Natrinema sp. SYSU A 869: one gene and its partners. The main gene of each other region encodes a partner of the protein of the gene in region 3 in a complex. Links are inferred from orthologs where the notes say so. Each region holds a gene or a part of one and is shown on either strand. Other genes may lie near its edges. The genes, in order: K6I40_RS24180, K6I40_RS24165, K6I40_RS11515, rpl4p and rpl7ae.

What was found.
Region 1: K6I40_RS11515 (region 3) and K6I40_RS24180 share a complex: the UniProt entries of both Methanocaldococcus jannaschii proteins name them as parts of the 50S ribosomal subunit. The link is inferred for Natrinema sp. SYSU A 869 from one-to-one orthologs.
Region 2: K6I40_RS11515 (region 3) and K6I40_RS24165 share a complex: the UniProt entries of both Methanocaldococcus jannaschii proteins name them as parts of the 50S ribosomal subunit. The link is inferred for Natrinema sp. SYSU A 869 from one-to-one orthologs.
Region 4: K6I40_RS11515 (region 3) and rpl4p share a complex: the UniProt entries of both Methanocaldococcus jannaschii proteins name them as parts of the 50S ribosomal subunit. The link is inferred for Natrinema sp. SYSU A 869 from one-to-one orthologs.
Region 5: K6I40_RS11515 (region 3) and rpl7ae share a complex: the UniProt entries of both Methanocaldococcus jannaschii proteins name them as parts of the 50S ribosomal subunit. The link is inferred for Natrinema sp. SYSU A 869 from one-to-one orthologs.

Annotation. Positions count from the first base shown.
Region 1 is NZ_CP082249.1:3,231,928-3,236,434, reverse strand. Bases 1,545-4,507 are described here. They hold K6I40_RS24180 (50S ribosomal protein L2), read right to left. Parts: upstream 3,406-4,507; coding sequence 2,683-3,405; downstream 1,545-2,682. Other genes in these bases: K6I40_RS24165 (50S ribosomal protein L3), read right to left, coding at 4,415-4,507; rpl4p (50S ribosomal protein L4), read right to left, coding at 3,659-4,411; K6I40_RS24175 (50S ribosomal protein L23), read right to left, coding at 3,408-3,662; K6I40_RS24185 (30S ribosomal protein S19), read right to left, coding at 2,264-2,686; K6I40_RS24190 (50S ribosomal protein L22), read right to left, coding at 1,777-2,256. Outside these bases: K6I40_RS24210 (30S ribosomal protein S17), read right to left, coding at 1-98; K6I40_RS24205 (ribonuclease P protein component 1), read right to left, coding at 89-553; rpmC (50S ribosomal protein L29), read right to left, coding at 567-797; more of K6I40_RS24195, read right to left, coding at 797-1,544. UniProt on the Methanocaldococcus jannaschii protein: One of the primary rRNA binding proteins. Required for association of the 30S and 50S subunits to form the 70S ribosome, for tRNA binding and peptide bond formation. It has been suggested to have peptidyltransferase activity; this is somewhat controversial.
Region 2 is NZ_CP082249.1:3,228,569-3,233,010, reverse strand. What follows is about bases 1-2,898. They hold K6I40_RS24165 (50S ribosomal protein L3), read right to left. Parts: upstream 2,011-2,898; coding sequence 991-2,010; downstream 1-990. Other genes in these bases: K6I40_RS24160 (RNA methyltransferase), read right to left, coding at 2,015-2,890; rpl4p (50S ribosomal protein L4), read right to left, coding at 235-987; K6I40_RS24175 (50S ribosomal protein L23), read right to left, coding at 1-238. In the rest of the region: K6I40_RS24145 (DUF4112 domain-containing protein), read right to left, coding at 4,315-4,442. UniProt on the Methanocaldococcus jannaschii protein: One of the primary rRNA binding proteins, it binds directly near the 3'-end of the 23S rRNA, where it nucleates assembly of the 50S subunit.
Region 3 is NZ_CP082249.1:667,563-671,991, reverse strand. The notes cover bases 641-3,525. They hold K6I40_RS11515 (50S ribosomal protein L1), read left to right. Parts: upstream 641-1,709; coding sequence 1,710-2,342; downstream 2,343-3,525. Other genes in these bases: rpl12p (50S ribosomal protein P1), read left to right, coding at 3,403-3,525; K6I40_RS11510 (50S ribosomal protein L10), read left to right, coding at 2,344-3,384; K6I40_RS11520 (hypothetical protein), read right to left, coding at 822-1,373. In the rest of the region: K6I40_RS11525 (50S ribosomal protein L11), read left to right, coding at 96-584; more of rpl12p, read left to right, coding at 3,526-3,756; K6I40_RS11500 (tripartite tricarboxylate transporter permease), read left to right, coding at 3,922-4,429. UniProt on the Methanocaldococcus jannaschii protein: Probably involved in E site tRNA release. Binds directly to 23S rRNA. Protein L1 is also a translational repressor protein, it controls the translation of its operon by binding to its mRNA.
Region 4 is NZ_CP082249.1:3,230,926-3,233,899, reverse strand. It holds rpl4p (50S ribosomal protein L4), read right to left. Parts: upstream 1,877-2,974; coding sequence 1,124-1,876; downstream 1-1,123. Other genes in the region: K6I40_RS24160 (RNA methyltransferase), read right to left, coding at 2,904-2,974; K6I40_RS24165 (50S ribosomal protein L3), read right to left, coding at 1,880-2,899; K6I40_RS24175 (50S ribosomal protein L23), read right to left, coding at 873-1,127; K6I40_RS24180 (50S ribosomal protein L2), read right to left, coding at 148-870; K6I40_RS24185 (30S ribosomal protein S19), read right to left, coding at 1-151. UniProt on the Methanocaldococcus jannaschii protein: One of the primary rRNA binding proteins, this protein initially binds near the 5'-end of the 23S rRNA. It is important during the early stages of 50S assembly.
Region 5 is NZ_CP082249.1:89,491-94,016, forward strand. Bases 954-3,935 are described here. They hold rpl7ae (50S ribosomal protein L7Ae), read right to left. Parts: upstream 2,635-3,935; coding sequence 2,272-2,634; downstream 954-2,271. Other genes in these bases: ndk (nucleoside-diphosphate kinase), read right to left, coding at 1,216-1,680; K6I40_RS08535 (50S ribosomal protein L24e), read right to left, coding at 1,677-2,036; K6I40_RS08540 (30S ribosomal protein S28e), read right to left, coding at 2,036-2,260; K6I40_RS08550 (hypothetical protein), read left to right, coding at 2,917-3,935. Outside these bases: sod (superoxide dismutase), read right to left, coding at 1-83; K6I40_RS08525 (hypothetical protein), read right to left, coding at 301-708; more of K6I40_RS08550, read left to right, coding at 3,936-3,957; tRNA(Met) cytidine acetyltransferase TmcA, read left to right, coding at 4,028-4,526. UniProt on the Methanocaldococcus jannaschii protein: Multifunctional RNA-binding protein that recognizes the K-turn motif in ribosomal RNA, the RNA component of RNase P, box H/ACA, box C/D and box C'/D' sRNAs.

The DNA of each region.
Region 1 (4,507 bases), 2.6 Mb from region 3 along the record:
CGAACGGAGAGCTCGCCGTAGAACGGACACTTCTCGTAGTCGTATTCCTCCGGGTTCTCTGGTTCCGGAGGGGTTTCAACGTCTAGTCCTATTGCCATGGTGAGTCACCACTCGTTTCCGTGCGTCGGGCGGGTCGTGAGAGCAGCCGCGATCCATCGACCGTAACGTAGGCTACATCCTCGCCGGCAGCGTCGCGGTGGTCCCGTGAGAGACCATCGCTACGACAGCTGGCGGCATCGCCGCCAGCTCGGTCCGACTCGTCCGATTCATCGGTCGAGTTGGGTTGAGTGTCGGCCAGTTTGGACGCAGTCCCCGACCCCTTCGCGAGGTCGGCGGCGTCATCTGTAATCGCGAACTCGAACGTCGAGCCCGATTTCGGCACCATCACGACCCGAGACTCGCCGTCAGTCCGGACTTCTATCGACAGGGTCTTCGTCGTCTCGATGACGACGCGACCCTCCAGACCCACTCGCGAGGAGTCGTCGCTCTCGACGACTCGGACGGGGAGTCCGTTGAGTTCGTGTCGCGGCAGCGTCTCGGGTGTCAGTGCCATTGGTGTGGTTGTGTTATTCGGCGTCCGCTTCGACTTCGTCATCCAGGTCGCCTTCCTCGCGCTGGATCGTCTTGATCCGCGCGATGGTGCGACCCAGTTCGCCGATACGGCCCGGATTCTCCGGGGCCCCACCGGCCGCGAGGACGGACTTCGCGTTCAGCAGCTCGGTCTCGAGCTCCTCGAGTTCCTCCTGCCGTTCAGGAGGCGTCATGTCGCGGATCTCTTCGACGTGGATGATCGCCATCAGGCGTCACCTCCCTCGTCTGCGTCTGCTTCGTCCGCTTCGGTGTCCGCGTCCTCGTCTTCCATCTCCTCGACGAGTTCCTCGGCTTCCGCTTCGACGTCTTCCTCGAGCTCTTCGAGCTCTTCCTCGACGTCTTCGTCGCCGTCGGGGACCTCAACGTCCTCGAACTCCTCGTCGGCGTCAGCCTCGACCTCTTCTTCGATGACCTCCTCGACGACGTCCTCGTCGAGGTCGGCCTCGGCGTCGGATTCGGCGGCTTCCTCAGCCGCAGCGTCGGCATCCGCTTCGGCGGCCTCGGCCTCCTCGGGTTCGCCCTCGAGGAGCTCCTCGACGCCGCCTTCCTCGTTGACTTCGACGGCGTCCGGAACGACCTCTTCCGGATCCATGTCTTCGCTGACTTCGAAGTCGTCGGGCAGCTCGGCACCCGGCGGGATGATCTTGACGTCGACACCGATGGTGCCGAGTTTCATGACCGCGACGCCCTGGCCGTGGTCGACGACCGTCTCGGCGGGCTCGCCGTTGTGCTTGATGTAGCCGCGGTTGAACTTCTCAACGCGCGATCGTGCGCCGGTGACCTTCCCTGAAAGGACGATCTCCGCGCCGAGCGCGCCGGCTTCCATGATCCGGTCGATCGTCGTGTGACCGGCCTTCCGGAAGTACCAGCCACGCTCGAGTGCGTTGGCCAGTCGGTCCGCGACGATCCGTGCGTTGAGGTCGGGTTCTTCGACCTCTTGGACGTCGATCTGGGGGTCCTCGAGGTTGAATCGGTCCTCGAGGGCCGTCGTGACCTTCCGAATGTTCTCGCCGCCTTTGCCGATGACCATCCCGGGCTTTTCGGCCTTGAGGACGATTTGGGTTCCCATCGGCGTCTTGGCGACGTCCATACCACCGTAGCCTGCACGGCCGAGTTCTTCCTGGAAGAACTCGTCGATCTGGGACCGCTGAAGGCCGTTTTCGATGAATTGGTGTTCGTCAGCCATTAGCTATCACCTGCTTCGTCCTCGTCGACTTCTTCGACGATAATCTCGACGTCGACCTGCGGCGTGTTCCAAGAGGACGCACGCCCCATCGCGCGCGGCTTGCGGCCCACGGACTCGCCGACCTTGTGGGCGGCGACGTGGGCGATCTCCATGGATTGGCCGTCGAAGCCCTGATGATCTGCGTTGGCTTCAACGTTCTCGAGCAGATCGAGGAACTCCTTGGAGACCTTCTCCGGGTACTTGCCGGCGTCCCAGCCGTCGATGTCGGAACGGTGTCCGGCACCGGCGTTGTGGGACTTAAAGGGCACCGACTGGTTCTCGTCGATGACGTCCTGCAGGTACGCCTGGGCCTCCGCAACGGTTCGGCCCTTGAGTTCGCGTGCGACCTCCTTGCTGTGCTTGTTGCTCATATGACGCTCCCGAAGCATGGCTTTCGCCGTGGCGTCGGGATCCGCGTCGACTGAGTAGTTGATTCCCATGCGTGGATCACTTCAGTGGGACGAACTTCGACGATCGGGTCGCGCCGATACCGGCCTGTCCGTGCTCGACGGAGGTCCGTGTCAGCTGGAACTCGCCGAGATAGTGGCCGATCATTTCGGGCTCAACGCGAACGCGCTCGAACGCCTGTCCGTTGTAGACCTCGAAGGTCATGCCAACGAACTCCGGCAGGATCGGCATATCCCGCAGGTGGGTTCGAATCGGATCGTTCGCCGTCTCCTCTTCGCCCTTCTCGCGGGCCTCCTCGAGAAGCTTCTCCTTCTCGACGGAGAGACCGCGCTGGATACTTCGCCGCTGACGTGCGGGGAGCAGTTCCACGACCTCGTCGAGCTCTAGTGCCTGCAGCTCCTCGAGCGTGTGGCCGCGGTAGGTGAATTCACCTTCACGGCCGGTTCGGTACTCCTGACTCATTTGTTGCCACCTCGACCGGTGCTCCGGGAGGCAATGTCACCGACCTTCCGTCCCGGCGGGGCGTCCCGCGAGACGGACTTGGGTTTGCCGGGGTGTTGCCGGCCGCCACCACCGAACGGGTGGTCGACGGCGTTCATGGCGACACCGCGGACGCGAGGCCACTTGGTGCCCCGGGCCTTCATCTTGTGATACTTGTTCCCTGCCTTGACGAACGGCTTCTCCGTCCGGCCACCGCCGGCGACGACGCCGATAGTGGCTCGACACTGCGGATCGAGGCGCTTGACCTCGCCGCTGGGAAGCTGAATGACCGCCGCCTTGCGGTCGTGGGTGATCAGGTCAGCGTTCGTTCCCGAGGCGCGGGCGAATCGACCGCCGTCGCCAGGGTTCGACTCGACGTTACAGACCGGCACTCCTTCGGGAATCTCCCCGAGCGGGAGCGTGTTGCCGGGCTTGATCTCCGCGGAAACACCGACCTGTAGCTCCTCGCCGACGGTGATGCCTTCGGGAGCGAGGATCAGGCGCTGATCGCCATCCTCGAACTCGACGGCAGCGATCGGCGCGGATCGGGCCGGGTCGTGTTCGATGTCGACGACCGTCCCGCGGACGATGTTGTCATCTTCCTCTTTCTTGTGTTCGAGGTCCGCCTTGTATCGGTGCGACGGGGCGCGGAATGTGGAGGTCCCGCGACCGCGTCGTTGTCCTTGAATGCGTCGTCCCATTCTCAGAACACCCCGATTCGCGAAGCGACTTCTTGTGCGTCGTCCTCCTCGGAGAGGCGGACGATCGCTTTCTTTTTACCCTTCATCGTTACCTGCGTGTTGACGTTCTCGACCGAGATCTCGAAGCGCTCTTCGACCTCGTCCCGAATCTCAGGCTTGGTCGCGTCCGGGTTGACGACGAACTGGAGCTTGTTCTCGAAGTCCATGTCGTTCATCGCCTTCTCCGTGACGAGCGGGTGTTCGATGGCCGAGCTCATCGGTCGGCCACCTCCTCGAGTGCGCTCTCGGTCCAGACGGTGAGTCGTCCCGGCTGTGCGCCGGGAGCGAGATCCTCCGCGTTAACCTCCGCGGCCGTCGTCACGTCCGCACCGGCGAGGTTCCGGGCCGCTCGCGATGGGCCGGTCTCGCTGGACGTGACGAAGAGGATCGACGTCGGCGTCTTGTACTTGCGGCCACGGGCTTTCCCCTGACCGGAGCGGACGCTGCGACCCTCGTCGGCGCGTTCGATGTCGTCCGCGAGGCCGGCTGCCTCGAGGAATTCGACGACCTCTTTCGTCTTGTGGAGGCCCTCGAACTCGTCGTCGATGACGACGGGAGTCTCGACGTCCTCGTCGAACTCGTGGCCGCGCTCGGCGACGAGTTCGGCGTCGGTCGTCGCAGCGATCGCGCTGCGGACGGCCAGTTTCTTTGCTTTCGTGTTGATCGATTCGGACTGGTCTTTCTCGGCTTTCGGCGGGTGTGCCTTGCGTCCCTTGACGGCCTGGGGAACGCGGCGAGCGCGACCCTCCTGTCGTGGGACGTGGGCCATACCGCGGCCGCTACCGAACGATTCGGCCGGCGTTCGAAGGCCGGCGAACTCGTCGGCACCGTAGTCCTGTTTTCGGTTTGCCTGCGCGGCGCGCACGGCGCGGCCGATCAAGTCCGGGCGGTACTGGGTCTCGAAGACCGCCGGGAGCTCGACCGTGCCCGCGTCGTCGCCGTCCAGGTTTCGTACTGTTGCGTCCATGTGTTATCCCTGGTTGGATGCGGTGGAGACGTAGCGCACCTCGGGATCGAGGCGCGGCTGGTCTCCGGGTCGGATCGCCGGGCGGAAGCGTACGAG
Region 2 (4,442 bases), 2.6 Mb from region 3 along the record:
GCGAAGCGACTTCTTGTGCGTCGTCCTCCTCGGAGAGGCGGACGATCGCTTTCTTTTTACCCTTCATCGTTACCTGCGTGTTGACGTTCTCGACCGAGATCTCGAAGCGCTCTTCGACCTCGTCCCGAATCTCAGGCTTGGTCGCGTCCGGGTTGACGACGAACTGGAGCTTGTTCTCGAAGTCCATGTCGTTCATCGCCTTCTCCGTGACGAGCGGGTGTTCGATGGCCGAGCTCATCGGTCGGCCACCTCCTCGAGTGCGCTCTCGGTCCAGACGGTGAGTCGTCCCGGCTGTGCGCCGGGAGCGAGATCCTCCGCGTTAACCTCCGCGGCCGTCGTCACGTCCGCACCGGCGAGGTTCCGGGCCGCTCGCGATGGGCCGGTCTCGCTGGACGTGACGAAGAGGATCGACGTCGGCGTCTTGTACTTGCGGCCACGGGCTTTCCCCTGACCGGAGCGGACGCTGCGACCCTCGTCGGCGCGTTCGATGTCGTCCGCGAGGCCGGCTGCCTCGAGGAATTCGACGACCTCTTTCGTCTTGTGGAGGCCCTCGAACTCGTCGTCGATGACGACGGGAGTCTCGACGTCCTCGTCGAACTCGTGGCCGCGCTCGGCGACGAGTTCGGCGTCGGTCGTCGCAGCGATCGCGCTGCGGACGGCCAGTTTCTTTGCTTTCGTGTTGATCGATTCGGACTGGTCTTTCTCGGCTTTCGGCGGGTGTGCCTTGCGTCCCTTGACGGCCTGGGGAACGCGGCGAGCGCGACCCTCCTGTCGTGGGACGTGGGCCATACCGCGGCCGCTACCGAACGATTCGGCCGGCGTTCGAAGGCCGGCGAACTCGTCGGCACCGTAGTCCTGTTTTCGGTTTGCCTGCGCGGCGCGCACGGCGCGGCCGATCAAGTCCGGGCGGTACTGGGTCTCGAAGACCGCCGGGAGCTCGACCGTGCCCGCGTCGTCGCCGTCCAGGTTTCGTACTGTTGCGTCCATGTGTTATCCCTGGTTGGATGCGGTGGAGACGTAGCGCACCTCGGGATCGAGGCGCGGCTGGTCTCCGGGTCGGATCGCCGGGCGGAAGCGTACGAGACGCTGCTGTGGCCCGGGGAGCGAGCCCTTGATCAACGCGTGTGGTCCGTCGACTTCGCCGTAATTGACGAAGCCGCCGTCGACCGTCGCGTCTGCGCCGTCGCCGATGTCGACGAGGCGCTTGTTCAGTTCCGTCCGCTGATGGTAGCCCATCTGGCCCTGCTGCGGGACCGTCGAGCGGACGCGGGACGGGTTCCAGGGGCCGAGGTTGCCAATGCGGCGACGCCAGCCCTGCCGGGCGTGTTTGCCCTTGCGTTTCTGGACGCCCCATCGCTTGACGGGGCCTTGGGTCCCTTTGCCTTTCGTGACGCCGCTCGCGTCGACGTACTCGCCGGCGCGGAACACGTCGTTCATGACGTGTTCGCCACCGTCCTCGATGATCTCGAGGGCGAAGTCGACGCGGTCGTCGACGGAGCCGCCGCCGACGCGCGTTTCCATCACGTCCGGTTTCTTCTTGGGCACCGAGGGAATGTCCCCCGGAACCGTGTGGGTGATGACGCGGACGTCATCGACGCGACCCTCCTCGTGGAGGCCACGGAGCTCGTCCGTGGCAGCGTCGGTGTCGTGCTCGTCACCGGGAAGGTCCAGAACGCGATCGAGTTCAGGAACGAACTCGTCGGTCCAGACCTCGGTTATCGGCTTCATACCGTACGGCGTGTCTTCGTACGCTCGCAGTGCGACGGCGCGCATCGGCGGCGTCTCCACGATCGTCACAGGGACGGTCTCTTCCATCCCTTCGGTCGGCGAGTTCGCTTTATCGTCGACCATGACGACGTGGGTCATGCCGGCCTTATAGCCCGCGAAGCCCTGGAGCGTCGGCTGTCCGTCGTCGTCCGGCCACGAATTGAAGCGTGGGACCTCGCTGGTCGCACGCTTTCGTGGACCGAACCCGAGTGAGCCTTTGCGTGGTGTATTTGCTTGTGGCATTCTATCACTCTCTCAGTGAGAGGGGAGCGAGCGTCGCGAACAGAGCCTCCTCCGTTCGCACGACCTCGCTTCCCTGATCCGGAACCGTGTTTAGCCAGAGGTCGAACCCCGGATCGGCAGTGGGTTCGACTCCGTTATCGGCCGCGCCATCTTGTCCGGATGCCGCTTCGATGGCCGATTCCTCGATTCCGAGGATAGCCGGCAGCCCTCTCTCGGGCGCGCCGAAGGCGACGGTCATCCCGTCGTGCTGGACGCGTCCGGCCAACGTCTTGAGCCGCCCGACGGTGAGATGCTCACCGAATCGGGAGGCCGCGATACGAACGCCGGCATCCTCACGGCCGAGTGCTGCCTGCAGGTCCGTCTGCTCGATCGAAAGCCCCGGAAGGGGATCATCGATGAGCTTCGCCCGGACCGGTCGTCGCGAAGAGATCCTGACGGTCACGCGCTCCCCCTCTTCGACCGCCATTTTCGGCGGTACGTTGAGGGAGATTGGGTGTTGCAGTCCGCAATTGACCCGGACGCGCCCTTCAGGTCCGACCTCGGTCACGATTCCTTGTCTTGACGACCCCGAACCGGTAGATTCGGAGCCGGTCTGTGACATGGCGCGGAGCGGCGGCAAGACGCCCGCGTACTCCAGTTCGTCCCGCATCCCCCATGCCTCGTTGCGGAGGTATGGGGGCGTTGCGGCGTACCGCAACACGGTTTGTACGAACCCACCGTCGAACTGCCCGGTTTCTCCATCCCGATCGGGATAGACGACCAGGCGATCTGCCCGGAAGATCGTCGCCGCGCGGGCGACATATCCGAGCTTTCGGGTTGCCTCGCGTTTGTCTTCGGCTTCCCGACTGATCGACGACGGCACGAGTACGCTGACAGTCATGCCGAGACGCTTCGACGCCGCGTCACTAGACTGTAGCGATATATTGCGGAGAGGGTCTTAAAAGAATAGCGGATTCGATCCCGGCTGTCAACGCCTCTCACCCCCGAATTCATGCCGAACAGACACACACTCACTCGCGGTAACTAATCACAGGCGGCCTGCGAGAAGAAACGGACGATATCGCCTCTACACGGGGTGGTCTGTCGACTCGATTACTCGAGAATCGGCATGCTGCGGCATGCCGATGCCGGATCGATTCGCAACCCTTATACACCTATCCGGCAGTAGGTATGAGTGCAGCAGGGCGCTGGTAGTGTAGTGGTATCACGTGACCTTGCCATGGTCACAACCTGGGTTCAAATCCCAGCCAGCGCATTTTTCGATACTCAATACCGACGAGCGAAGCGAGGAGTTTGAGTATCGAAAAATCGTTCGGATTTGAACGAGAGAAGTCGCAGCCAGCGAGGGATCAGAGATCCCTCGAGCAGTCGGCGCGCAGCGCCGACGACCGCGAGCGAACGGCGTGAGCGAGCTGGGTCGTCTTCGCGTTGTTCAAACTCCCAGCCAGCGCACTTCTACGGCGAACAATTTCGGCGAGCACCGCATAGCGTGTGCACGCCAGTCGTGTAGTCGTCTCCTCGAGCCGTATCGGTGACCTCGAATCAGCGGCTGTGACTCCGAATCCGTCACCAACTGCGAGCATCGAATCGAGTCGCTCGGACGAGGTCGCGGCGAGCGTCTCGCTCGAGGTTCGTCATTTATAAATATATGTGGTGCTATCGTCCAGTTACACTCGAGACAGAGTGTCTGATGGTGCAGTGCTGATCGAGCGCGCTGGTAGTGTAGTGGTATCACGTGACCTTGCCATGGTCACAACCTGGGTTCAAATCCCAGCCAGCGCATTTTTCGATACTCAATACCGACGAGCGAAGCGAGGGGTTCGAGTATCGAAAAATCGTTCGGGTTTGAATCAGGTCAGTCGCGTGCAGCGAAATCGTTCGAAAGACGCTTCTCGTCTTTCGTGACTGAGCGAATCGGAGCTAAGCGGGAGCGAAGTCGTTCGAGACGGCTCCGCCGTCTCGTGATGACGAAAGGTGCGTTTGCACCTTTCGAACCACTCCCGCGAGGTCAGCGGGACTACGTCCTGCCAGAATTCGCGAGGTCGTCGGCGCTTCGCGCCGACTGCAAGCGATTCCGGAGGAATCGCCCTGTCCGCGAAGCCGACGGCTTCGTTTGATGACGAGAGACCTTTGGTCTCTCGAACTATGAGCACGTCTGGACGTAGTTCAAATCCCAGCCAGCGCACTTCTCTGAATACAAATCGCGAGCGTTGCATCGCAACACCGCGAATGAAAATCGTCTCGAGTCAGGATGCGACCCGTGACTGCTGATCGACGAACACCGGTTCGCCTCGAGGCGCTGCTCTAGTCGATGGTGACGACGTCCGGCCCGCTCTCGGACTCGCCGCCCTCGTCGGCGAGATCTTCGATGGCGAGTTTCAGGTTCCACTTATTGGCCTTCCAGAAGGCGTCGAAGACGACGCCGAGGACGG
Region 3 (4,429 bases):
AACGGGGTTGATTCGGCCGGTGTACGTCAGACGGTCACAGACGATGACTACCCGAATTAGCAACCCTTAAAACTCGCGCACGGGTTATCACGGATATGGCTGGAACCATCGAAGTGCTCGTTCCGGGTGGCCAGGCCAATCCTGGCCCACCACTCGGTCCCGAGCTCGGACCGACGCCCGTCGACGTGCAGGCCGTCGTACAGGAAATCAACGATCAGACCGAAGCGTTCGACGGGACCGAAGTCCCCGTCACCGTCGACTACGAGGAGGACGGCTCCTTCGAGATCGACGTCGGTGTCCCGCCGACGGCGGCACTGATCAAAGACGAGGCTGATTTCGATACCGGCAGCGGCGAACCCCAGAAGGACTTCGTCGCGGATCTTTCCGTTGAACAGGTCAAGACGATCGCCGAACAGAAACACCCTGACCTGCTCGCCTACGATACGATCAACGCCGCGAAGGAGGTCGTCGGTACCTGCGCTTCGATGGGCGTCACCATCGAGGGCAACGACGCTCGAGAGTTCAAGCAGCGAGTCGACGACGGCGAGTACGACGACGTGCTCGCTGGCGAAGCGAGCGCCTGAATACGGCGCAGCGAGTGCTTCTTCGTTCTCGTAGACCCTAGTAGTGTCAGCGACGGGCACTCGAGACGCGAGTAGACGACCGTCCGTTTTCCGCGGTCCGTTCGAGCGGAGCCAACATGCCTTGGACAGGTGGCGTCGCTGTCTCTCGATTGTGACGGCCAACAGATGGAGGATGACACGGAATGGACCCGTAGAGGCGAGTTCAACCGTAGCGAGGAAGACCGTTCGGGCGGCTACCTAGATCTTGTTCGCGGGCGGGACGGTCCGGTCGTCCGGGCGCGTCGTCCCGGTCGCCCCGGACAGGACTCGGATCGTTGCACCGATACCGAGCGCACTGGCGAATCCGAGGAGGACGGCGGTGGCCGGAAACGACAGCCCAACAATCCCACTGAGGAGTGCCCCGACGAGCAGCCCGATCGCAAGTCGACTGTCACCGAGCCGTGTGGCGACGGTGCACCCGATCGCGACGAAGCCGATCGCCGTCGCAACCGGCAGGATGATCGCGCCGAATATCACCAGTGGAATTCCGAAGAATGTCCCGAGGCTCGTATCCACGATGAGATACCCCGTGCCCGTGAGTCCACTGCTGACGAGGAGACCCGGAATCCCAACGCAAAGCGAGATGATAGGACTCTGTCGCGATTTCGACACCGCCTGTGTGCCATAGTTTTGCGCTAAGCCGAGCACGATTATCATCACGAGTATTGTCGCAGCGAACTGGATTCCCACCCGAACGATCGGCTCGAGCGATCGATACAACTCGAGTTCCCCGCCGGACGGCGTTAGCATGGCGACCGAACCGATCCCCGTTGGACCAATGATATTATATAAGTCTACTGGCCACATGAACGTATGGTACAATATAACGCATAATAGAGTTTTCGGTTATTCGAAGCGTGAATAATACGTTATTGTGGTGAACTGTGATCGAACGAACGCGGCCACGCGGGATGGCTATACTTGCTGGCAGTGGTTCTGGGATGACGAGACAGCGAGGACGCTGCGAGACGAGCATACTGGCAGTTCGACGGGTTTAAGTTCAGGATGGCACTTGGTTCAAGGGAGACAGGCATCGCCTGTTTCACTGACCCGTAGGAGCAGTCCTGCGTACTACGGAGGTGAACGATGGCAGATTCGGATATTGAAACAGCAGTAGCGCGCGCACTCGAGGATTCGCCCGATCGGAACTTTACCGAAACGGTAGACCTCGCGATCAATCTGCGCGACTTAGACCTAAACGAACCGTCGAACCGCGTTGACGAGTCGATCGTCCTACCGGCCGGAACCGGCCAGGAAACTCGGATCGTCGTCATCGCCGAAGGAGAGACCGCAGTCCGCGCCGAAGAGGCGGCGGACGAGGTACTTTCGGTGGACGACGTGGCCGATCTGGACGACGACGAGGCCAAAGACATGGCCGACGAGACGGACTTCTTCATCGCCGAAGAAGCAATGATGCAAGACATCGCCCGGCACCTGGGTACCATTCTCGGTCCCCGAGGGAAGATGCCGGATCCGCTCTCGCCCGACGACGACGTCGTCGAAACCGTCAACCGGCTCAAAAACACCGTGCAGCTTCGCTCCGGCGACCGACGAACCTTCCACACGCTCGTCGGTGCCGAAGACATGGACGCCGAGGATATCGGCGACAACATCGACGTCATCCTGCGTCGCCTGCACGCTGACCTCGAGAAGGGGCCCCAGAACATCGATATCGTCTATGTGAAGACGACGATGGGCCCGTCCGTGGAGGTGGCCTAGAATGAGCGCACAGGCTGAACGCAAAACCGAGAACCTTCCCCAGTGGAAGAAAGAGGAAGTCGACGACCTCGCACAAATCATCGACGAGTACGAGAGCGTCGGCGTCGTCGGTATCGCCGGCATTCCCTCGAAGCAGCTCCAAGACATGCGCCGCGACCTGTACGGCACTGCCGTGTTGCGCGTCAGCCGCAACACCCTGCAGACGCGCGCGCTCGAGGACGCCGGACTCGGCGACCTCGTCGAGCACATCGGGGGACAGGTCGGGATCATCGCGACCGACGAGAACCCGTTCTCGCTGTACAAGGAACTCGAGGCGTCGAAGACGCCCGCACCGATCAACGAGGGCGAAATCGCCCCGAACGACATCGTGATCCCCGAAGGGGACACCGGTGTCGATCCGGGGCCGTTCGTCGGTGAACTTCAGGGTATCGGTGCGAACGCGCGCATCGAAGAAGGGTCGATCCAGGTCATGGAGGACTCGACGGTTCTCGAAGCCGGCGAGGAAGTCTCCGCCGACCTGTCGAACGTCCTCAACGAGCTCGGTATCGAGCCCAAGGAGGTCGGTCTCGACCTGCGCGCCGTCATCGCCGAGGGCGTGCTCTTCAACCCCGAGGACCTCGACATCGACATCGAGGCCTACCGGAGCGACGTGTCGACGGCCGCCGCCCGCGCACGGAACCTCTCGCTTAACGCGAGCTTCCCGACCGCGTCGACGGCCCCGACGCTCATCGCCAAGGCCACGGGCGAGGCCAAGAGCCTCGGCCTGCAGGCCGCCATCGAGGACGAAGACCTGATGCCCGACCTCGTCAGCAAGGCCGACGCACAGCTGCGTGCGCTCGCGGGCCAGATTGATGACGAGGAGGCGCTTCCTGACGAACTTCAGGACGTCGAGGCTCCCGCCGAACCGGCGGCAGCCGACGACGAAGACGAATCGGCAGACGACCAGACTGAAGACGAGGCTGAGACCGAAGAGACCGACGGCGACGATGACGACGAAGATGACGGCGACGGCGCGGCAGGTCTCGGCGAGATGTTCGGTTAATTAACGGAGGATCCAACAATGGAATACGTATACGCTGCACTCATCCTGAACGAATCGGGCGAAGAGATCAACGAAGACAACCTGACGAACGTGCTCGACGCTGCCGGCGTCGACGTCGAAGAGTCTCGCGTGAAGGCGCTCGTCGCCGCACTCGAGGACGTCGACATCGACGAGGCAGTTTCCGAGGCCGCTGCCGTCCCCGCTGGCGGGGCCGCCGCAGGCGGTGCCGCGGGTGGCGAGGCCGCTGCCGCCGACGAAGGCGGCGACGAGGAAGAAGCCGAGGAGACCAGCGACGTGCCGGACACGACGGACGAGGACGACGACGAGGACGACGAGGCCGACGGCGAGGGTCTCGGCGAACTCTTCGGATAGACTTCAGTTCCGTCGATCCGGTTTCGACGAGTTTTCAACCCCGATTTTTATCGACGCTCGACGGCGAGTGGCGATGCTGCCTGCGCGGGGAAGCAGCGATTCGCGACTCGAGTAGTACCTCGCTGAGCCGAGACCATATAAACGAGGACGCGGCCAGAGTCGGCGATGCCCGCTCCTGTCGAGATCGTCACCGAGCCGGCGCTGACACTCCAGTTGCTCGCATGGGTGGTCGCCGGCTCGCTACTGGGGTGTTGTAGCGGGCTCGTCCCCGGACTCCACGCTAACAACTTCGCGTTCCTGCTGGCCGGCGTCGTGCCGTCAGTCCCCGGGCCGCCGCTGTTCGTCGGCTGTGCGATGCTCGCGGCCGGCGTCGTCCACACCTTCTGTAACGCCGTCCCGGCGATGGCGCTCGGCGTTCCCGACGCCGAGATGGCCGTCACTGCACTGCCGGGCCATCGGATGGTCCTCGAGGGCCGGGGCTACGAGGCGATCCGACTTTCTGCGCTCGGCAGTATCCTTGCCGTGATCGTGGCGGTCCCGCTCGCCGTCCCCGTCACCTGGGCCGTGACGGCCGCCTATCCGACGATTCGGGACCATCTCTCGCTCGTCCTCGCGATGGTCGCGGTCGCGCTGATCGTGTCGGAACCGACGTGGCGCGGCCGGTTCGGTGGGC
Region 4 (2,974 bases), 2.6 Mb from region 3 along the record:
TCTCGACGGAGAGACCGCGCTGGATACTTCGCCGCTGACGTGCGGGGAGCAGTTCCACGACCTCGTCGAGCTCTAGTGCCTGCAGCTCCTCGAGCGTGTGGCCGCGGTAGGTGAATTCACCTTCACGGCCGGTTCGGTACTCCTGACTCATTTGTTGCCACCTCGACCGGTGCTCCGGGAGGCAATGTCACCGACCTTCCGTCCCGGCGGGGCGTCCCGCGAGACGGACTTGGGTTTGCCGGGGTGTTGCCGGCCGCCACCACCGAACGGGTGGTCGACGGCGTTCATGGCGACACCGCGGACGCGAGGCCACTTGGTGCCCCGGGCCTTCATCTTGTGATACTTGTTCCCTGCCTTGACGAACGGCTTCTCCGTCCGGCCACCGCCGGCGACGACGCCGATAGTGGCTCGACACTGCGGATCGAGGCGCTTGACCTCGCCGCTGGGAAGCTGAATGACCGCCGCCTTGCGGTCGTGGGTGATCAGGTCAGCGTTCGTTCCCGAGGCGCGGGCGAATCGACCGCCGTCGCCAGGGTTCGACTCGACGTTACAGACCGGCACTCCTTCGGGAATCTCCCCGAGCGGGAGCGTGTTGCCGGGCTTGATCTCCGCGGAAACACCGACCTGTAGCTCCTCGCCGACGGTGATGCCTTCGGGAGCGAGGATCAGGCGCTGATCGCCATCCTCGAACTCGACGGCAGCGATCGGCGCGGATCGGGCCGGGTCGTGTTCGATGTCGACGACCGTCCCGCGGACGATGTTGTCATCTTCCTCTTTCTTGTGTTCGAGGTCCGCCTTGTATCGGTGCGACGGGGCGCGGAATGTGGAGGTCCCGCGACCGCGTCGTTGTCCTTGAATGCGTCGTCCCATTCTCAGAACACCCCGATTCGCGAAGCGACTTCTTGTGCGTCGTCCTCCTCGGAGAGGCGGACGATCGCTTTCTTTTTACCCTTCATCGTTACCTGCGTGTTGACGTTCTCGACCGAGATCTCGAAGCGCTCTTCGACCTCGTCCCGAATCTCAGGCTTGGTCGCGTCCGGGTTGACGACGAACTGGAGCTTGTTCTCGAAGTCCATGTCGTTCATCGCCTTCTCCGTGACGAGCGGGTGTTCGATGGCCGAGCTCATCGGTCGGCCACCTCCTCGAGTGCGCTCTCGGTCCAGACGGTGAGTCGTCCCGGCTGTGCGCCGGGAGCGAGATCCTCCGCGTTAACCTCCGCGGCCGTCGTCACGTCCGCACCGGCGAGGTTCCGGGCCGCTCGCGATGGGCCGGTCTCGCTGGACGTGACGAAGAGGATCGACGTCGGCGTCTTGTACTTGCGGCCACGGGCTTTCCCCTGACCGGAGCGGACGCTGCGACCCTCGTCGGCGCGTTCGATGTCGTCCGCGAGGCCGGCTGCCTCGAGGAATTCGACGACCTCTTTCGTCTTGTGGAGGCCCTCGAACTCGTCGTCGATGACGACGGGAGTCTCGACGTCCTCGTCGAACTCGTGGCCGCGCTCGGCGACGAGTTCGGCGTCGGTCGTCGCAGCGATCGCGCTGCGGACGGCCAGTTTCTTTGCTTTCGTGTTGATCGATTCGGACTGGTCTTTCTCGGCTTTCGGCGGGTGTGCCTTGCGTCCCTTGACGGCCTGGGGAACGCGGCGAGCGCGACCCTCCTGTCGTGGGACGTGGGCCATACCGCGGCCGCTACCGAACGATTCGGCCGGCGTTCGAAGGCCGGCGAACTCGTCGGCACCGTAGTCCTGTTTTCGGTTTGCCTGCGCGGCGCGCACGGCGCGGCCGATCAAGTCCGGGCGGTACTGGGTCTCGAAGACCGCCGGGAGCTCGACCGTGCCCGCGTCGTCGCCGTCCAGGTTTCGTACTGTTGCGTCCATGTGTTATCCCTGGTTGGATGCGGTGGAGACGTAGCGCACCTCGGGATCGAGGCGCGGCTGGTCTCCGGGTCGGATCGCCGGGCGGAAGCGTACGAGACGCTGCTGTGGCCCGGGGAGCGAGCCCTTGATCAACGCGTGTGGTCCGTCGACTTCGCCGTAATTGACGAAGCCGCCGTCGACCGTCGCGTCTGCGCCGTCGCCGATGTCGACGAGGCGCTTGTTCAGTTCCGTCCGCTGATGGTAGCCCATCTGGCCCTGCTGCGGGACCGTCGAGCGGACGCGGGACGGGTTCCAGGGGCCGAGGTTGCCAATGCGGCGACGCCAGCCCTGCCGGGCGTGTTTGCCCTTGCGTTTCTGGACGCCCCATCGCTTGACGGGGCCTTGGGTCCCTTTGCCTTTCGTGACGCCGCTCGCGTCGACGTACTCGCCGGCGCGGAACACGTCGTTCATGACGTGTTCGCCACCGTCCTCGATGATCTCGAGGGCGAAGTCGACGCGGTCGTCGACGGAGCCGCCGCCGACGCGCGTTTCCATCACGTCCGGTTTCTTCTTGGGCACCGAGGGAATGTCCCCCGGAACCGTGTGGGTGATGACGCGGACGTCATCGACGCGACCCTCCTCGTGGAGGCCACGGAGCTCGTCCGTGGCAGCGTCGGTGTCGTGCTCGTCACCGGGAAGGTCCAGAACGCGATCGAGTTCAGGAACGAACTCGTCGGTCCAGACCTCGGTTATCGGCTTCATACCGTACGGCGTGTCTTCGTACGCTCGCAGTGCGACGGCGCGCATCGGCGGCGTCTCCACGATCGTCACAGGGACGGTCTCTTCCATCCCTTCGGTCGGCGAGTTCGCTTTATCGTCGACCATGACGACGTGGGTCATGCCGGCCTTATAGCCCGCGAAGCCCTGGAGCGTCGGCTGTCCGTCGTCGTCCGGCCACGAATTGAAGCGTGGGACCTCGCTGGTCGCACGCTTTCGTGGACCGAACCCGAGTGAGCCTTTGCGTGGTGTATTTGCTTGTGGCATTCTATCACTCTCTCAGTGAGAGGGGAGCGAGCGTCGCGAACAGAGCCTCCTCCGTTCGCACGACCTCGCTTCCCT
Region 5 (4,526 bases), 580 kb from region 3 along the record:
TGCCAGGTCAGTACCTGCTCGGATAGAGCCGGTTCGAGCGCGTCGTAATCGTACGGCAGTGGTGGAAGTTCCTGATCAGCCATAGTATGCACCTCACGTTCTGTATCGGTATCTCGCCTGTTAAGTTTTGAGGAGTGAGACGATATCACACCTCATAAAGACACGGCCGTCCCGTCTCGCGATTTACCGACACTTCAGTGGACCAACCACGGACTGAGTATTAAATCTTTCAGCAACCCCAATCGGTATCGACCACCGTCGCGTGACCGCTGCTACGACGATAGTACCGCTCTTCTCGAATTACTCGAATTCCTTGTGATGTGCGTGCTCGAGCCATTCCTCGAGCGACGGTTGGCTCCAGTACCGAACCGTCTCGCTACGCCGATCTTGTTCGAGAACTCCCGCATCCTCGAGTTTCGGCAGGTGGATGTGTTGGAGTTCCATCTGGACCTCGGCTTGCTGGTCCGGCGAGTCGTGGCCGGCCGTCAAACTCGCGGTCGACTCCTCGTCCGCGTCGCCACGCACCGTCACCTCCTCGAGGGTGATAACGCTCTCGGTGAGGTCTTCAATCGTTGCGACACCATCCGACTGATCGTTGAGATAGTAGAGGACGTATCGTCGTCGACTGTTCGAAAGCAGATCGAAAACGAGGTCCAGCGACGGCGTCACGTCCGCTGTCAACGTGGCCGCTCCCTCCGTTTCACGCATCCACAAACCACCTACCGTGTGTTACCATTCGAAACCACCACGGATCCCTTCAACAGCCGTCACATTAGACCTTACGTCTCCCTAGAAAATACCTGTGTTAAATATTACACTATCTCGACGATCCTAACGGATAGGTTTCACAGATACTACCGCTAAAGCCGTAAAGCGGTACGTAGCTGAATTTCAACGAAGCGGGCAACGGGGAGACGGCATCGAATACTCACGATTTGGACCGCTGCTCAGTCTGACTAGTCCAGCATCTGTCGAAACGGTTCGTTTCATTCCGAATCCAAGTCGGCGTATGTTTCGGATTGAGAAATCGACCGCTGCCTCGTCTCGAACACGGAGCAGAGTCCGATGGAGTGGCAGACGATCGGCCGCGAGAGATCGGTCGCAGCGTTCCCACTCTCGAATTGAGTCCGTTGAGAAGAATCGATGGAGCGAATCATCCTCGTCACAACGCAGCCCGGTGACGTCCGAACCGTTACCGTGGGTGCGTCGAGGGAGTTATTCGTAGAGCCACTCAGCGTCGTGCTGATCGTAGTCGATCAGCTCGTCGTCGTCGAAGTGGATTCCGATTTCGCGTTCATTCGCGCCCTCGTCCTCGTGGTCGGCGGCGTGAACGACGTTCCGACCGAGATCGAGCGCATAGTCGCCCCGGATCGTCCCGGGGTCGGCCTCGAGCGGGTCGGTTTCACCGATCATCTGGCGGACCTGTCGGGTCACGTCCTGGCCCTCCCAGACCATCGGGACGACCGGTCCCGAGGTGATAAAGTCTACGAGGCCGTCATAGAACGGCTTGTCCTCGTGTTCGCTGTAGTGCTCTTCCGCTCGTGCACGGGGCATGTTCTCGACCTTGATACCGACGAGCTTGAGCCCGCGGTCCTCAAGTCGAGAGACGACTTCGCCCACCAGTCCGCGCCCGAAGGCGTCGGGCTTGACCATCACGAAGGTGCGTTCGTGATCGCTCATGCTTCTTCGGCCTCGGACTCCTCGGTCTCGTCGACGGTTTCGTCCCCGGCGGGCACGTCTTCCTCGTCGTCGTCGACGGCTTCGGCTTCCGTCTCAAGGTCCTCGTCTTCGCCGGCCTCGACCTGCTCGGTCTGGTCGGCTTCCTCGTCGGAAGGCGTGTCGGCCTGTGTGGGACCCTTGCCGCGACGACCTTCTTCGGTCCACTCGAGGTCGCGCGGTTCGCGCCCGAGCTTGAAGTTTTTCTCCGCCTTGGAGTCGACGAAGTGGAGCACGGTGCCGTCCGTCTGGACGTACATGATGCCCGTGCCGGGTTCGATCTCTTCGCCCGTGTAGTCGCAGGTTCGTTTCTCGACCATTATTGTCCTCCGATGGAGTCGGCCTCGCGGGCGGTCTCGCGGAGCTGGAGTACGTCTCCTTCGCGGACCGGCCCGAGGCAGTTACGGGTGATGATGCGTCCCTGGTTCTCGCCCTCCTTGATTCGGCATTTGACCTGCATGGCTTCGCCGTGCATGCCGGTCTTGCCGACGATCTCGATGACCTCGGCGGGCGTAGAGCCGCTTTCTTCCTCTTCAGCACTCATCTCTGATCACCTCAGTCGAGGTCCTCGACCTTATCGGCGATGTCCTCGACGTCATCTTCCGCCTCGCCGGCATCGACGACCGCCGCGGCGGCCGAGCCGACCTCGAGGCCGGCTGCGTGGCCGACGTCGTCCTGCGTCTCGATGAAGACGACGGGAATTCCCTTTTCCTCGGCGAGTTCGGGGAGATGCATGACGATCTCCTCCGGGGAGACGTCCTCGGCGACGTAGACGAGCTCGGCGTTGCCGCGCTCGATCGCCTTTGTGGTTTCGTTCGTTCCTTTCTTTACTCGGCCTGTGTCTCGTGCGACCTCGAGCGCTTCGAGAGCGTCGTCAGCGAGGTCGGCTGGGATGTCGGTGGTTACGTAAACTGACATTGGTTGTTCACCTCTCCTACACGTGGGCTCGCGCTCCCCTGCCGTCCGGGCACTGGGTGCCCGTGCCGGGCCGATCCCGGCGGAGTCCTGTAAAGCTAGGAGCATCATCAACCCCGCGTAGGGTGTACACTCGAATAGCGTTGCCCCCCTTAAAAGCGTGTTCAAACGTACGAAGCCGTGCGATCGATACCCATAGACGGATCGATCGGAGCGAACGCGGTTTCGGAGACGACCGCGCCGGGTATCCACAGATATATTTCGATTCCGACAGATAAGGGGCGTATGCCCCGACGCTCCCGCCGTGCCCTCCTCGCAGCGGCCGTGACCGGATTCGCCGGTGTCGCTGCCGGTTGTGGTGCTCCCTCTAACAGTTCACGGACGGCCGAGTCCCCCGCGCGGCGACTGCGAGGAAAATCAATCTTCGTCGCCGACGCCGTCACGATACGAGTCGACGACGTCAGGCGGGTTAACGACCCGACCGATGCCGATCTCGCCGTCTTCGCTGCGACCGAGGATGAGGAGACAGTGAGATCGGCGCTCGCAGCGGAGACGATCGTTGCCGTCGTCGGCGAAGACGCCCGGTTGACGGTCGAACGGGCGTGTGACGCAGACGGACGGTCGTACGGATTCTGCAGTGATAGCTGGAGTGCCGACATGAACGTGGTCGCCGCCGTTCCCCACTCGACACGCCTCGAGACGCATGTCTACACCGACGTTTCCGTCCCGGACGAACTCCCATGGGCACTCGGTGAAACGTTCTCGACAGGCGGTAGCGACTGTGCCGGAATTGATTCGTTGGCCGCTGTTCCGGCGAACGCCGCCGACTCGCTGACTCCCGTTGGGGCCTCGCGAATCCGAAGTCGGACCCGGCCCGGCGGATTCGATCGGTGGGACCGCGTTCAGGTGGCGACCGGGCCCAAGCGCGCGTGGCTCGTTCTCGAGACGACGGCGACTATCGTCGGCGGTCGCGACGGGTTCGACGCCGATACCGTCCGACTCGTCGATCACTTCGATCAGCGACTCGAGGGCGTCGATACCGCCGCGCATCCGGCCGATAAGGTCGAGATCCGAACTCGAGGCGACCGCTCCGAGGACGCGGCGGACCACTCGTTTCACCCCACGAGTGATGCGGCCCACCGATCGTTCACCGCGTGCCAGCGGGCCGTCGTGACCGTGCCCGAACTCCCCGAACCGTTCTCGTACACGGCGAACGGCCGGTTCCGATGGCGAAATCCGGGGTTCTTCGACGACGATCACTGGCACCATCACACCCCCGGGCAAGCAATGTGGTATCTACGTCCGTCGGATCCGTTTCGCCGATAGCCGTCCTCGACTTTCGGTCCGGTCGTCGGCGTTCCGTGGCCTATTACTCTCGAGGACCCAAGCCGAACACATGGATGTCGATGCCGTCGGCCTCGCCGAGTCACTCCGCGAGGAAGCCCAACGGGTCAACGAACGCCGGCTACTCGTTCTCGCCGGCGACCGCGAGCGCGGATACGACGCCCTCGAGTCGATTCTCGATGCTCTCTCGGTGCCGATCACTGGTACGACGCTGGTCGGTCCCGACAACAGACTCCGCTGCGAACAGTTCTCACAGGTCAACGCGAGCGAGCTCCTCGGGACGACACGGGATGTGATTGCCGTCGATGTCCACGACGGTCTCCAGCCGAACGCGCTCGGCAAAGTCACCGGCGCGGTTGACGGTGGCGGCCTGCTCGTTTTGCTGACGCCGGCTCTCGAGGCGTGGCCGGACCGCCGCGGCGCGTTCGACGAATCGCTCGCCATCCCACCGTTCGAACTGGACGACGTCACCAGCCGATTCAAACGCCGCCTCGTCGGGACGCTGCGGGCACACCGCGGCATCGCGATCGTCGACCTCGAGACCGATCGAC